3 linked regions of the Rhodopseudomonas boonkerdii genome follow. The protein of the gene in region 2 binds, or shares a complex with, the protein of the main gene of each other region. Links are inferred from orthologs where the notes say so. Each region holds a gene or a part of one and is shown on either strand. Other genes may lie near its edges.

Evidence for each region.
Region 1: the proteins of E0H22_RS15260 (region 2) and eno are in contact, whole or in part, in a solved structure (PDB 2FYM), measured with the Escherichia coli proteins. The link is inferred for Rhodopseudomonas boonkerdii from one-to-one orthologs.
Region 3: the proteins of E0H22_RS15260 (region 2) and pnp are in contact, whole or in part, in a cryo-EM structure (PDB 9QH0), measured with the Escherichia coli proteins. The link is inferred for Rhodopseudomonas boonkerdii from one-to-one orthologs.

Annotation. Positions count from the first base shown.
Region 1 is NZ_CP036537.1:2,841,756-2,844,710, reverse strand. Bases 41-2,843 are described here. They hold eno (phosphopyruvate hydratase), read right to left. Parts: upstream 2,183-2,843; coding sequence 899-2,182; downstream 41-898. Other genes in these bases: queF (preQ(1) synthase), read left to right, coding at 2,311-2,790; E0H22_RS13200 (hypothetical protein), read left to right, coding at 72-761. Also shown: E0H22_RS13185 (NUDIX hydrolase), read left to right, coding at 2,845-2,955. UniProt on the Escherichia coli protein: Catalyzes the reversible conversion of 2-phosphoglycerate (2-PG) into phosphoenolpyruvate (PEP). It is essential for the degradation of carbohydrates via glycolysis.
Region 2 is NZ_CP036537.1:3,345,466-3,349,144, forward strand. The notes cover bases 16-3,542. They hold E0H22_RS15260 (Rne/Rng family ribonuclease), read left to right. Parts: upstream 16-351; coding sequence 352-3,342; downstream 3,343-3,542. Other genes in these bases: E0H22_RS15265 (dicarboxylate/amino acid:cation symporter), read right to left, coding at 3,471-3,542. In the rest of the region: more of E0H22_RS15265, read right to left, coding at 3,543-3,679. UniProt on the Escherichia coli protein: Endoribonuclease that plays a central role in RNA processing and decay. Required for the maturation of 5S and 16S rRNAs and the majority of tRNAs. Also involved in the degradation of most mRNAs.
Region 3 is NZ_CP036537.1:433,650-436,759, forward strand. What follows is about bases 84-3,041. They hold pnp (polyribonucleotide nucleotidyltransferase), read left to right. Parts: upstream 84-466; coding sequence 467-2,617; downstream 2,618-3,041. Other genes in these bases: rpsO (30S ribosomal protein S15), read left to right, coding at 84-97; E0H22_RS02025 (alkaline phosphatase), read right to left, coding at 2,751-3,041. Also shown: more of rpsO, read left to right, coding at 1-83; more of E0H22_RS02025, read right to left, coding at 3,042-3,110. UniProt on the Escherichia coli protein: Involved in mRNA degradation. Catalyzes the phosphorolysis of single-stranded polyribonucleotides processively in the 3'- to 5'-direction. Also involved, along with RNase II, in tRNA processing.

The sequences.
Region 1 (2,955 bases), 500 kb from region 2 along the record:
GCAGGAGTGCGATTGACGCCACAGGCTTATGTCTGAACATGTCACGAGTTTCTCCTTGGAAAGAAAGCAAGATGTCGATCGTTCTTCAGGGCTCGCAACGGCCGTCTCGGGGCCTTTCACGGATGTCTCCGGCGGCCATTCTGCTGATTCTGTCGTCCCTCCTTGTGGTCACGCTGGCGGGTTCCAGCAGCGCCGAGGCCGCGCCTCGCCGTCCCGGCCACGTCTATCTGTATCGCGGCCTGATGAACGTGTTCTCCCTGGGAATGGATCAGATCGCCTATAAACTGCAGGCCGTCGGCGTCGCCACATCGGTCAGCAATCACACGCTGTGGAGCAGCGAAGCGAACGACATGATCGCCCGCTACCAGGCCGGCAATCGCGAACCGATCATTCTGATGGGCCACTCGGCCGGCGCCGACGCCACCATCTCGGTCGCCCGCAAGCTGGCACAATACAATATCCCGGTGGCGCTGATCGTGAATTTCGATCCGGTCGCACCCGATGCGGTTCCGAACAATGTGAAGCAGATCGTGAACTATTACGTACCCGCCGGCTGGGGCCGCGCCGTGTCCGCCGACCCGCGCTTCAAGGGCAAGCTCGCCAATGTGAACGAGAGCAGCACAACCAACCATTTCGCCATCGACAAGGACGATACGCTGCAGCGCCAGGCCATCGCCCGTGTGCTGGCAGTCACCGGTGGCGGCGCCCGCCGCAAGCCAGCCGCACCGAAACCCGCCCAGGTCTCGGCTGCGCCGCAGTAAGAGGATTGCTCCCTCGGATAAAAACGGCCGAGGCCCATGCCTCGGCCGTTTTGCATTGATCGAATGCTTCTGCGAAACGAAAATCGCCGCCCGCGTTCCCGCGAGCGGCGGCGATCGTAACCGCGATAGGCCGCAGCTTACGCGAGCGCCTTGAGAGCCTTGCGGCCGGCATAGATGGCCTGCGAGCCGAGCTGCTGCTCGATGCGCAGCAGCTGATTGTATTTGGCGGTACGATCCGCGCGGGCCAGCGAACCGGTCTTGATCTGCCCGCAATTGGTCGCCACCGCGAGGTCAGCGATGGTCGCATCCTCGGTCTCGCCCGAACGATGCGACATGACGGCGGTGTAGCCGGCCTTGAATGCCATCTCGACCGCGCTCAGCGTCTCGGTGAGCGAGCCGATCTGGTTGACCTTGACCAGGATCGAATTGGCGCGGCCGGCCTTGATGCCTTCCTCGAGGCGCTTGACGTTGGTGACGAACAGATCGTCGCCGACCAGCTGGCACTTCTTGCCGATCAGGTCGGTGACTTCCTTCCAGCCGTCCATGTCGTCTTCCGACATGCCGTCCTCGATCGAGACGATCGGATAGTTGGCAACCAGCTGCGCGAGATACTTCGCCTGTTCGGAGATGCTGCGGGTCTTGCCTTCGCCTTCATAGACATACTTGCCGTCCTTGAAGAACTCCGTCGAGGCGCAGTCGAGCGCGAGCATGACGTCGTCGCCGGGCTTATAGCCGGCCTTGGAGATGGCGCTCATCACGAAGTCCAGCGCAGCTTCGGCCGAGGCGATATTCGGTGCGAAACCGCCCTCATCACCCACATTCGTATTGTGGCCGGCCTTCTTCAGCTCGCCCTTGAGCGTGTGGAAAATCTCGGCGCCACAGCGCAGGCCCTCCGCGAAGGTCGCGGCCCCCACCGGCATGATCATGAATTCCTGGAAGTCGATGGGGTTGTCGGCATGGGCGCCGCCATTGACAATGTTCATCATCGGCACCGGCAGCGTGCGCGCCGAGGTGCCGCCGACATAGCGATACAGAGGCATGTCGAGCGACTCCGCCGCAGCCTTGGCGGCGGCCAGCGAAACGCCGAGAATGGCATTGGCACCGAGGCGCGACTTGTTCGGTGTGCCGTCGAGGGCGACCATCGTTTCGTCGAGCTGAACCTGGTTCTCCACATCCATGCCGCCGATGGCATCGAAAATCTCGCCGTTGATGGCGTCGATAGCCTTCTGCACGCCCTTGCCGAGATAACGGCTCTTGTCGCCGTCGCGGAGCTCAACGGCCTCGTGGGCGCCGGTGGATGCCCCCGACGGAACCGCGGCGCGACCCATGGAGCCGTCTTCCAGCACCACGTCGACCTCGACCGTAGGATTGCCGCGGCTGTCGAGAATTTCGCGGCCGATGATGTCGACGATGGCGGTCATGGGTGCCCTCTTGGTGCTGGGGATGGGTGGTTGGCCGTGCTTCTAGCCCATGGTGCCGGGCGGGAAAACCCCGCTTGGGATGACGGCAGCCGGCGGATTGGCTAAGAACCGCGGCAACGGAGACCTAAATGTCAAAAAATCCTCGCAAATCACCCAAGGCCGCCCCCGAGCTGCAGCTCGGCCGCGCCGTGGAATGGCCCGCTTCACCCGAAGCCGCCCAGCTCGACAGGGTGCCCAATCCGCAAAAGGGCACCGATTACACCGTGCGCTTCACTGCGCCGGAATTCACCTCGCTGTGCCCGATCACCGGCCAGCCGGATTTCGCACATCTGATGATTGACTACGTGCCCGGCGGCTGGCTGGTGGAGTCGAAAGCGCTCAAGCTCTATCTCGCCTCGTTCCGCAACCATGGCGCCTTCCATGAGGACTGCACCGTGGCCATCGGCAAGCGCATCGCCGAGACCATCAAACCGAAATGGCTGCGCATTGGCGGCTACTGGTATCCGCGCGGCGGCATCCCCATCGATGTATTCTGGCAGACCGGACGACTGCCGAAGGGCGTCTGGGTGCCCGAGCAAGGCGTCGCGCCGTATCGCGGGCGGGGATAGCAACACGGTTGAACAGACGGCGAGGATGTACTCTGCTGCGAGAAGTATTTTGTCGTGCGAGCGAACGAACTCGCGCTGACCAATGCCGCATGGACGGCGATAGAGAACGACGTCATTGCGGATATGCGCTGGTGGTCTGAGGCGGAGCTGCTCTCAGCGACGGAC
Region 2 (3,679 bases):
CGAAAACTCCGGCCCTTATCGGCCGAGTTGGCGACAGCCGGCGCGCGCACTCGCGTGGCGCCGGACGTCAGCGCAGGCGGTGCCTTTGCCGCCCAAAAGTTTAGACGGGCCGACGCTTGATGCGCCAGACTGTGATGCCGACCGAGACCCGCCTGGGGACGCCGATGCGAAGCTTCCGCTTCGTGCGGTTTTCTACGCGGCTCTCGCATCCGGCAACCTTACAGTTGTCACGGCGCGACGGTGAGCGCTTCGGCCTTCCCCTCACCCCAGAATCAGGTGGACCCTCGCGTCACCCGGCCGCGCCAGACGCGCTTGCCGCCACGCGGGCATTCCGCCGCCATGAGTCCTTCCATGCCAAACAAAATGTTGATCGATGCGACGCATCCCGAGGAGACCCGGGTCGTCGTGGTTCGCGGCAATCGCGTCGAGGAATTTGATTTCGAGACAGCGCAGCGCAAGCAGCTCCGCGGAAACATCTATCTCGCCAAGGTCACACGCGTTGAGCCATCGCTGCAGGCCGCCTTCATCGAGTATGGCGGCAACCGCCATGGCTTCCTCGCCTTCAGCGAAATCCATCCGGATTACTATCAAATTCCGACGGCCGACCGTCAGGCGCTGATCGAGGCCGACGAGGCCGCACATCGCGAAGCCGAGGAAGAGAGCGAGCGCCGCTCCAGCCGTCGCCGCTCGCGCCACCGCAACTCGCGACGCCGCGACCGGGGCGAACGCGTGCGCAGCGGTGTCGTCGAAGGCGCCGTCATCGATGCGTCGCAGGCCGAACAGCCGCACGAGGAGTTCCTGGGCTTCGTACCGGCACGCTTTGATGCGCCCGACCACATTGTCGCGTCCGAACGGGTCGTCGTCGCCGAAACGCATAACGAACAGCCCGCCGCTCCCACCGAAGTCGCTCCCACCGAAACGGCGGCCGCCGAGATCAGTGAGCCCGTCGCTGTCGCGGCGCAGGACGAATCGGCTGAGCAGGCCGCGATCGCGGCGAACGACGAACACCCAGCCGAGATCAACGCAGACGAAGCCGCGGCCCACGACGTGAACGCCGAGGGTGTCCACGCGGCCGAAGGCGACGATGCCGAGGACGATGAGGACGAAGACGAGGACGACGAAGAAGAAGCCGAAGAGGATCAGGTCGAGTCCGTCGGCGGCGACGACGTGTTGGAGGAAGTACCGGAGCGCGCCTTCCGTCCACGCCGCCAGTACAAGATCCAGGAAGTCATCAAGCGCCGCCAGGTGATGCTGGTGCAGGTGGTCAAGGAAGAGCGCGGCAACAAGGGCGCGGCTCTCACCACCTATCTGTCGCTCGCCGGCCGCTATGCCGTGTTGATGCCGAACACCGCGCGCGGCGGCGGCATCTCGCGAAAAATCACCTCGGCGCAGGATCGTTCGCGCCTGAAGGAAGTCGTCTCCGATCTCGACGTGCCGGAGGGCATGGGCATCATCCTGCGCACCGCAGGTGCGTCCCGCTCCAAGCCGGAGATCAAGCGCGACTTCGAATATCTGATCCGGATGTGGGAAACCGTCCGCGACATGACGCTGAAGTCGCAGGCCCCGACCCTCGTCTACGAGGAAGGTTCGCTGATCAAGCGCTCGCTGCGCGATCTCTACAACAAGGAGATCGACGAGATTCAGGTTGCCGGTGAAGCCGGCTATCACGAAGCGCGCGACTTCATGCACATGCTGATGCCGAGCAACACGCGCGCCGTGAAGCTGTATCGCGACGGCCAGCCGCTGTTCTCGCGCATGGGCGTCGAAAGCCAGCTCGACGCTATGTTCACGCCGACCGTGCAGCTTAAGTCCGGTGGCTATATCGTCATCAACCAGACCGAAGCCCTCGTCTCCATCGACGTGAACTCGGGTCGTTCGACCCGCGAGCATCACATCGAAGACACCGCGCTGAAGACCAATCTCGAAGCAGCCGAGGAAGTCGCGCGTCAGCTCCGCCTGCGCGACCTCGCCGGCCTGATCGTGATCGACTTCATCGACATGGACGAGAAGCGCAACAACCGCGCGGTCGAGCGCAAGCTCAGCGACTGCCTGCGGCAGGATCGCGCCCGTATCCAGGTGGGCCGCATCTCGCATTTCGGCCTGCTGGAGATGTCGCGTCAGCGCATCCGCGCCAGCGTGCTCGAAAGCTCCACCGAGATCTGCGCGCATTGCGGCGGCACCGGTCATGTCCGCTCGGTCTCGTCGGTCGCGCTGCAGCTTCTGCGTGGCGTCGAAGAGGTCCTCATGAAGGGCGCGACGCATAATCTCGTCGTCCGCACCCGCAGCGATGTCGCCCTCTATGTGCTGAACCACAAGCGTGGCCACCTGCGCGATCTCGAAGAGAGCTTCCAGGTCACGATCGCGATCCTTGCCGATGCGAATGTCACCGGCCAGCAGTCCTATGTGATCGACCGCGGAGAACAGGTCCACACGCTCGAAGCGGCCAAGGCCCTGCTCGCGGCACAGCTCGCCAATCTGCCGCCGGCGCCCGAGGAAGAGCCCTACGACGACGAAGAATTGTTCGAGACGGAAGCCGAAATCGAAACCGAAGAGACCGAAGGTCTCAATGACGAGGACGGTACGTCCGAAGCCTCTGCCGACAGCGAAGGCGGCGATCGCAAGCGCCGCCGTCGTCGTCGCCGTCGCGGCCGTTCGGGCGAGACCCGCGAAGCGAGCGATATTCAGGTCAGCGATACCCATGTCATGACGGACGGGGCCATCGAAGCCGTTGGTGAACCCGCCGGCGACGAAGCCGAAGCCGAAGACGACGAGGCCGACGATCAACCGCGCGAGGCGCGCGACGATCAATCTGCGGATGGAGAGCGCCGTCCGCGCCGCCGCGGCCGTCGTGGTGGTCGCCGCCGGCGTGGTGAGCGCCATGAAGGCAACGAGGAAGGTCTCGCTGGCTCGATCGCCGACGAACTCGCGGGTCCCTCGGAGTCCGAAGCAAGCGTCGCCGTCGCCGATCTCGAAGGCGGCCATAACGGTCACGGCGACCAGCCGAGCGTCGAAGCTCAGCCGGTCCAGGCGCCGACGCGCGACCATGACTCGGTCCCGGTGTTCGCGCCCGCCGAGCCTGCTCCGGCCACGCCGGTTGCCGCTGCTTCCGAGCCTGCCACACCTGCGCAGGAAGACGAGAAGCCGGCCCGCCGCCGGTCCACGGTACGTGAGAAGGTGAGCTTCGCGACCTCCACTCCGGTCCCTGCCGAACCGGAAGCATCAGCGCCCGTCACTGTTGTCGAAGAGCCAGCTGCGGTCACGCCGTCAGCTCCGGTGCCGGGCACCGAGGCCCCGCGCAAGGCCGGTTGGTGGTCACGTGCTTTTGGTGGCGGGAATAGCTGAGCGCTAACGCTGCGTGACGATCAGGCAAAGCCCTGATCGGCGTTCTTAGCCACGCCAATCGACTATCGGAAAACAAAAAGCCGCCCGGCAAAACCGGGCGGCTTTCGAATTGCGGGTCGGGTGTGCGCTCAGCCCGTCGTGATCGCCGTTTCGACATCGGACGGATCGATGTCCTGGTTCAGCCGGGCGTGCATCGTCTCCTTGTCGAGCTCGCCTTCCCACCACGACACGAACACGGCTGCGATGCCGTTGCCGGTGATGTTGGTGAGCGCGCGAACCTCGCTCATGAACTTGTCGATCGAGAATACGATTGCCATGCCCGGCACGAGGCGCGGAT
Region 3 (3,110 bases), 2.9 Mb from region 2 along the record:
GCTGGTGTCGACCCGTCGTTCGCTTCTCGATTACATCAAGAAGAAGGACGAGGCCCGCTACAAGGCCCTGCTCGAAAAGCACGGTATTCGCCGCTAAGCGAACCGACGCGCGCAGCTTCTGCGCGCGTTTTCGCATGGACGGTTTCACATAACCAAACCATGCCATCACGTAGTGCAGGCCACAGTGGCCCGCACGATAGCGTCCAGCGGCAATCCGGCGGCTGGGCGATGACGGGCAAGGAGCCCGTCGCGCGGTGCGAAGCCAGAAGCTTCGCCTGCGACCATCGGAAGGATGGACGTCATTCGAATTCCAGAGGCCAGAACTCCAGAAGGTTTGGCAGGATCGCCGGACGCTGACTTCGCGGTTGCGCGAGCAGCTTCTTGCCGTCTTGCGCAATCCTTCCGGATGTCTGGCCTTTGTTTTTTCGGCGCCGCGCCTTCCGTGAACCCATGAAAGATATCCAAGATGTTTAATCCTCATTCCGTCGAGATCGATTGGGGCGGCCGTCCGCTCAAGCTGGAAACCGGCAAGATCGCCCGCCAGGCTGATGGCGCGGTCATGGCCACCTATGGCGAGACCGTCGTGCTCGCCACCGTCGTGGCCGCGAAGGCGCCGCGCGATGGCGTCGACTTCCTGCCGCTCACTGTCGACTATCAGGAGAAGGCCTACGCAGCCGGTCGCATTCCCGGCGGTTACTTCAAGCGCGAAGGCCGTCCGACCGAGAAGGAAACGCTGGTTTCCCGCCTGATCGACCGCCCGATCCGCCCGTTGTTCGCCGAAGGCTGGCGCAACGAGACCCAGGTGATCGTCACCGTGCTCTCGCACGACATGGAGAACGATCCCGACGTGTTGTCGATGGTCGCTGCTTCCGCTGCCTTGACCCTGTCGGGCGCTCCGTTCAAAGGCCCGATCGGCGCCGCCCGCGTCGCCTTCCAGAACGACGAATACATCCTCAATCCGACCCTCGACGAGATGGCCGACACCCAGCTTGAGCTGGTCGTCGCCGGCACCGCCGATGCCGTGTTGATGGTGGAATCGGAAGCCAAGGAGCTTTCGGAAGAAATCATGCTCGGCGCCGTGATGTTCGGTCACCGCCACTTCCAGCCGGTGATCAAGGCGATCATCGAGCTCGCCGAAAAAGCCGCCAAGGAGCCGCGCGAAGTCGCCGTCGTCGATGACAGCGCGCTCGAAAAGGAAATGCTCGGTCTCGTCGAGCAGGAGCTGCGCAAGGCTTATGCCATCCCGGTGAAGCAGGACCGTTACGCTGCGGTCGGCGCCGTGAAGGAAAAGGTGATGGCACACTACTTCCCGGAAGGGAAGGAGCCCGCTTACGACAAGCTGCGCGTCGCCGGCGTGTTCAAGGAACTCGAATCCAAGATCGTGCGCTGGAACATCCTCGATACCGGCAAGCGCATCGACGGCCGCGATTCCAAGACCGTCCGCAGCATTCTCGCCGAAGTCGGCGTGCTGCCGCGTGCGCATGGTTCGGCGCTGTTCACCCGCGGTGAAACCCAGGCGATGGTCGTCACCACGCTCGGCACCGGCGAAGACGAACAGTATATCGACTCGCTGTCGGGAACGTACAAAGAGACGTTCCTGCTGCACTACAACTTCCCTCCCTATTCGGTCGGTGAGACCGGCCGCCTCGGCGGCACCAAGCGCCGCGAAATCGGCCACGGCAAACTCGCCTGGCGCGCGATCCATCCGGTGCTGCCGGGTCATCACGAATTCCCCTACACCATCCGCGTGGTGTCGGAGATCACCGAGTCGAATGGTTCGTCCTCGATGGCCTCGGTCTGCGGCGCTTCGCTGGCGCTGATGGATGCCGGCGTGCCCTTGAAGCGCCCGACGGCGGGTATCGCCATGGGCCTGATCCTGGAAGGTTCGCGCTACGCGGTCCTGTCGGACATCCTGGGTGACGAAGATCACCTCGGCGACATGGACTTCAAGGTGGCCGGCACCGAAGCGGGCATCACTTCGCTGCAGATGGACATCAAGATTGCGGGGATCACCGAGGAGATCATGAAGGTCGCCCTCGCACAGGCGAAGGATGGTCGTATCCACATCCTCGGCGAAATGGCGAAGGCGCTCACCAATGCCCGCGCCGAACTCGGCGAATACGCCCCGCGCATCGAAACCTTCAAGATCGCCACCGACAAGATCCGTGAAGTGATCGGCACCGGTGGCAAGGTGATCCGTGAGATCGTCGAAAAGACTGGTGCCAAGGTCAACATTGAAGATGACGGCACCGTGAAGGTGGCATCGTCGGACGGCGAAGCCATGAAGGCGGCGATCAAGTGGATCAAGTCGATCGCTTCCGATCCGGAAGTCGGCCAGATCTATGAAGGCACCGTCGTCAAGGTGATGGAGTTCGGTGCATTCGTGAACTTCTTCGGCGCCAAGGACGGTCTGGTTCACATCAGCCAGCTCGCCGCCGGCCGCGTGCAGAAGACCGGCGATGTCGTCAAGGAAGGCGATAAGGTCAAGGTCAAGCTGCTCGGCTTCGACGATCGCGGCAAGACGCGTCTGTCGATGAAGGTCGTCGACCAGGAGACCGGCGAAGACCTCGAAGCCAAGCAGAAGGCCGAAGGCGAAGCTGCTCCGGCTGCTGAGTAAGCTCGTCAGAGCGAGATGAGAAAAGGGCGGCCGAGAGGCCGCCCTTTTTGTTTGATGAATGTAGTTCGCGAAGCCGATGGTCTCCCTCCCCGCTGCGCGTGGCTACGCCACGCTTGGGGGAGGGAGAATCGCGCTACTTCACGCTTCCCAATCCCAGCGCGTCCACCATCACGCGAAACACTTCCGTATTGTCCATCTGGCCCTTCACGCGATCGCTGCCGGGGCCCGTCGCGGTCAGAATCACGTCCTCGCCGGAATGCACGCTGGCATTCATCATCGCCGGCAGATTGCCGAGACGCAGCATCGCACCCGGCGCATTCTTGTACTTCTCATTCGCCGTGAAGGTATTCGGCGCCTCGCTCTTCTGCGTCGGCTCGAATGGGCCATCCAGCTTTGGCCGCAGCGTTTCATAATGATCGGGCAGGCTTGCTGACATGATCGCCAGTCGCCGGCTCACATCCACGCGTTCCGGATAGCCTTCGGCATCCGGCGC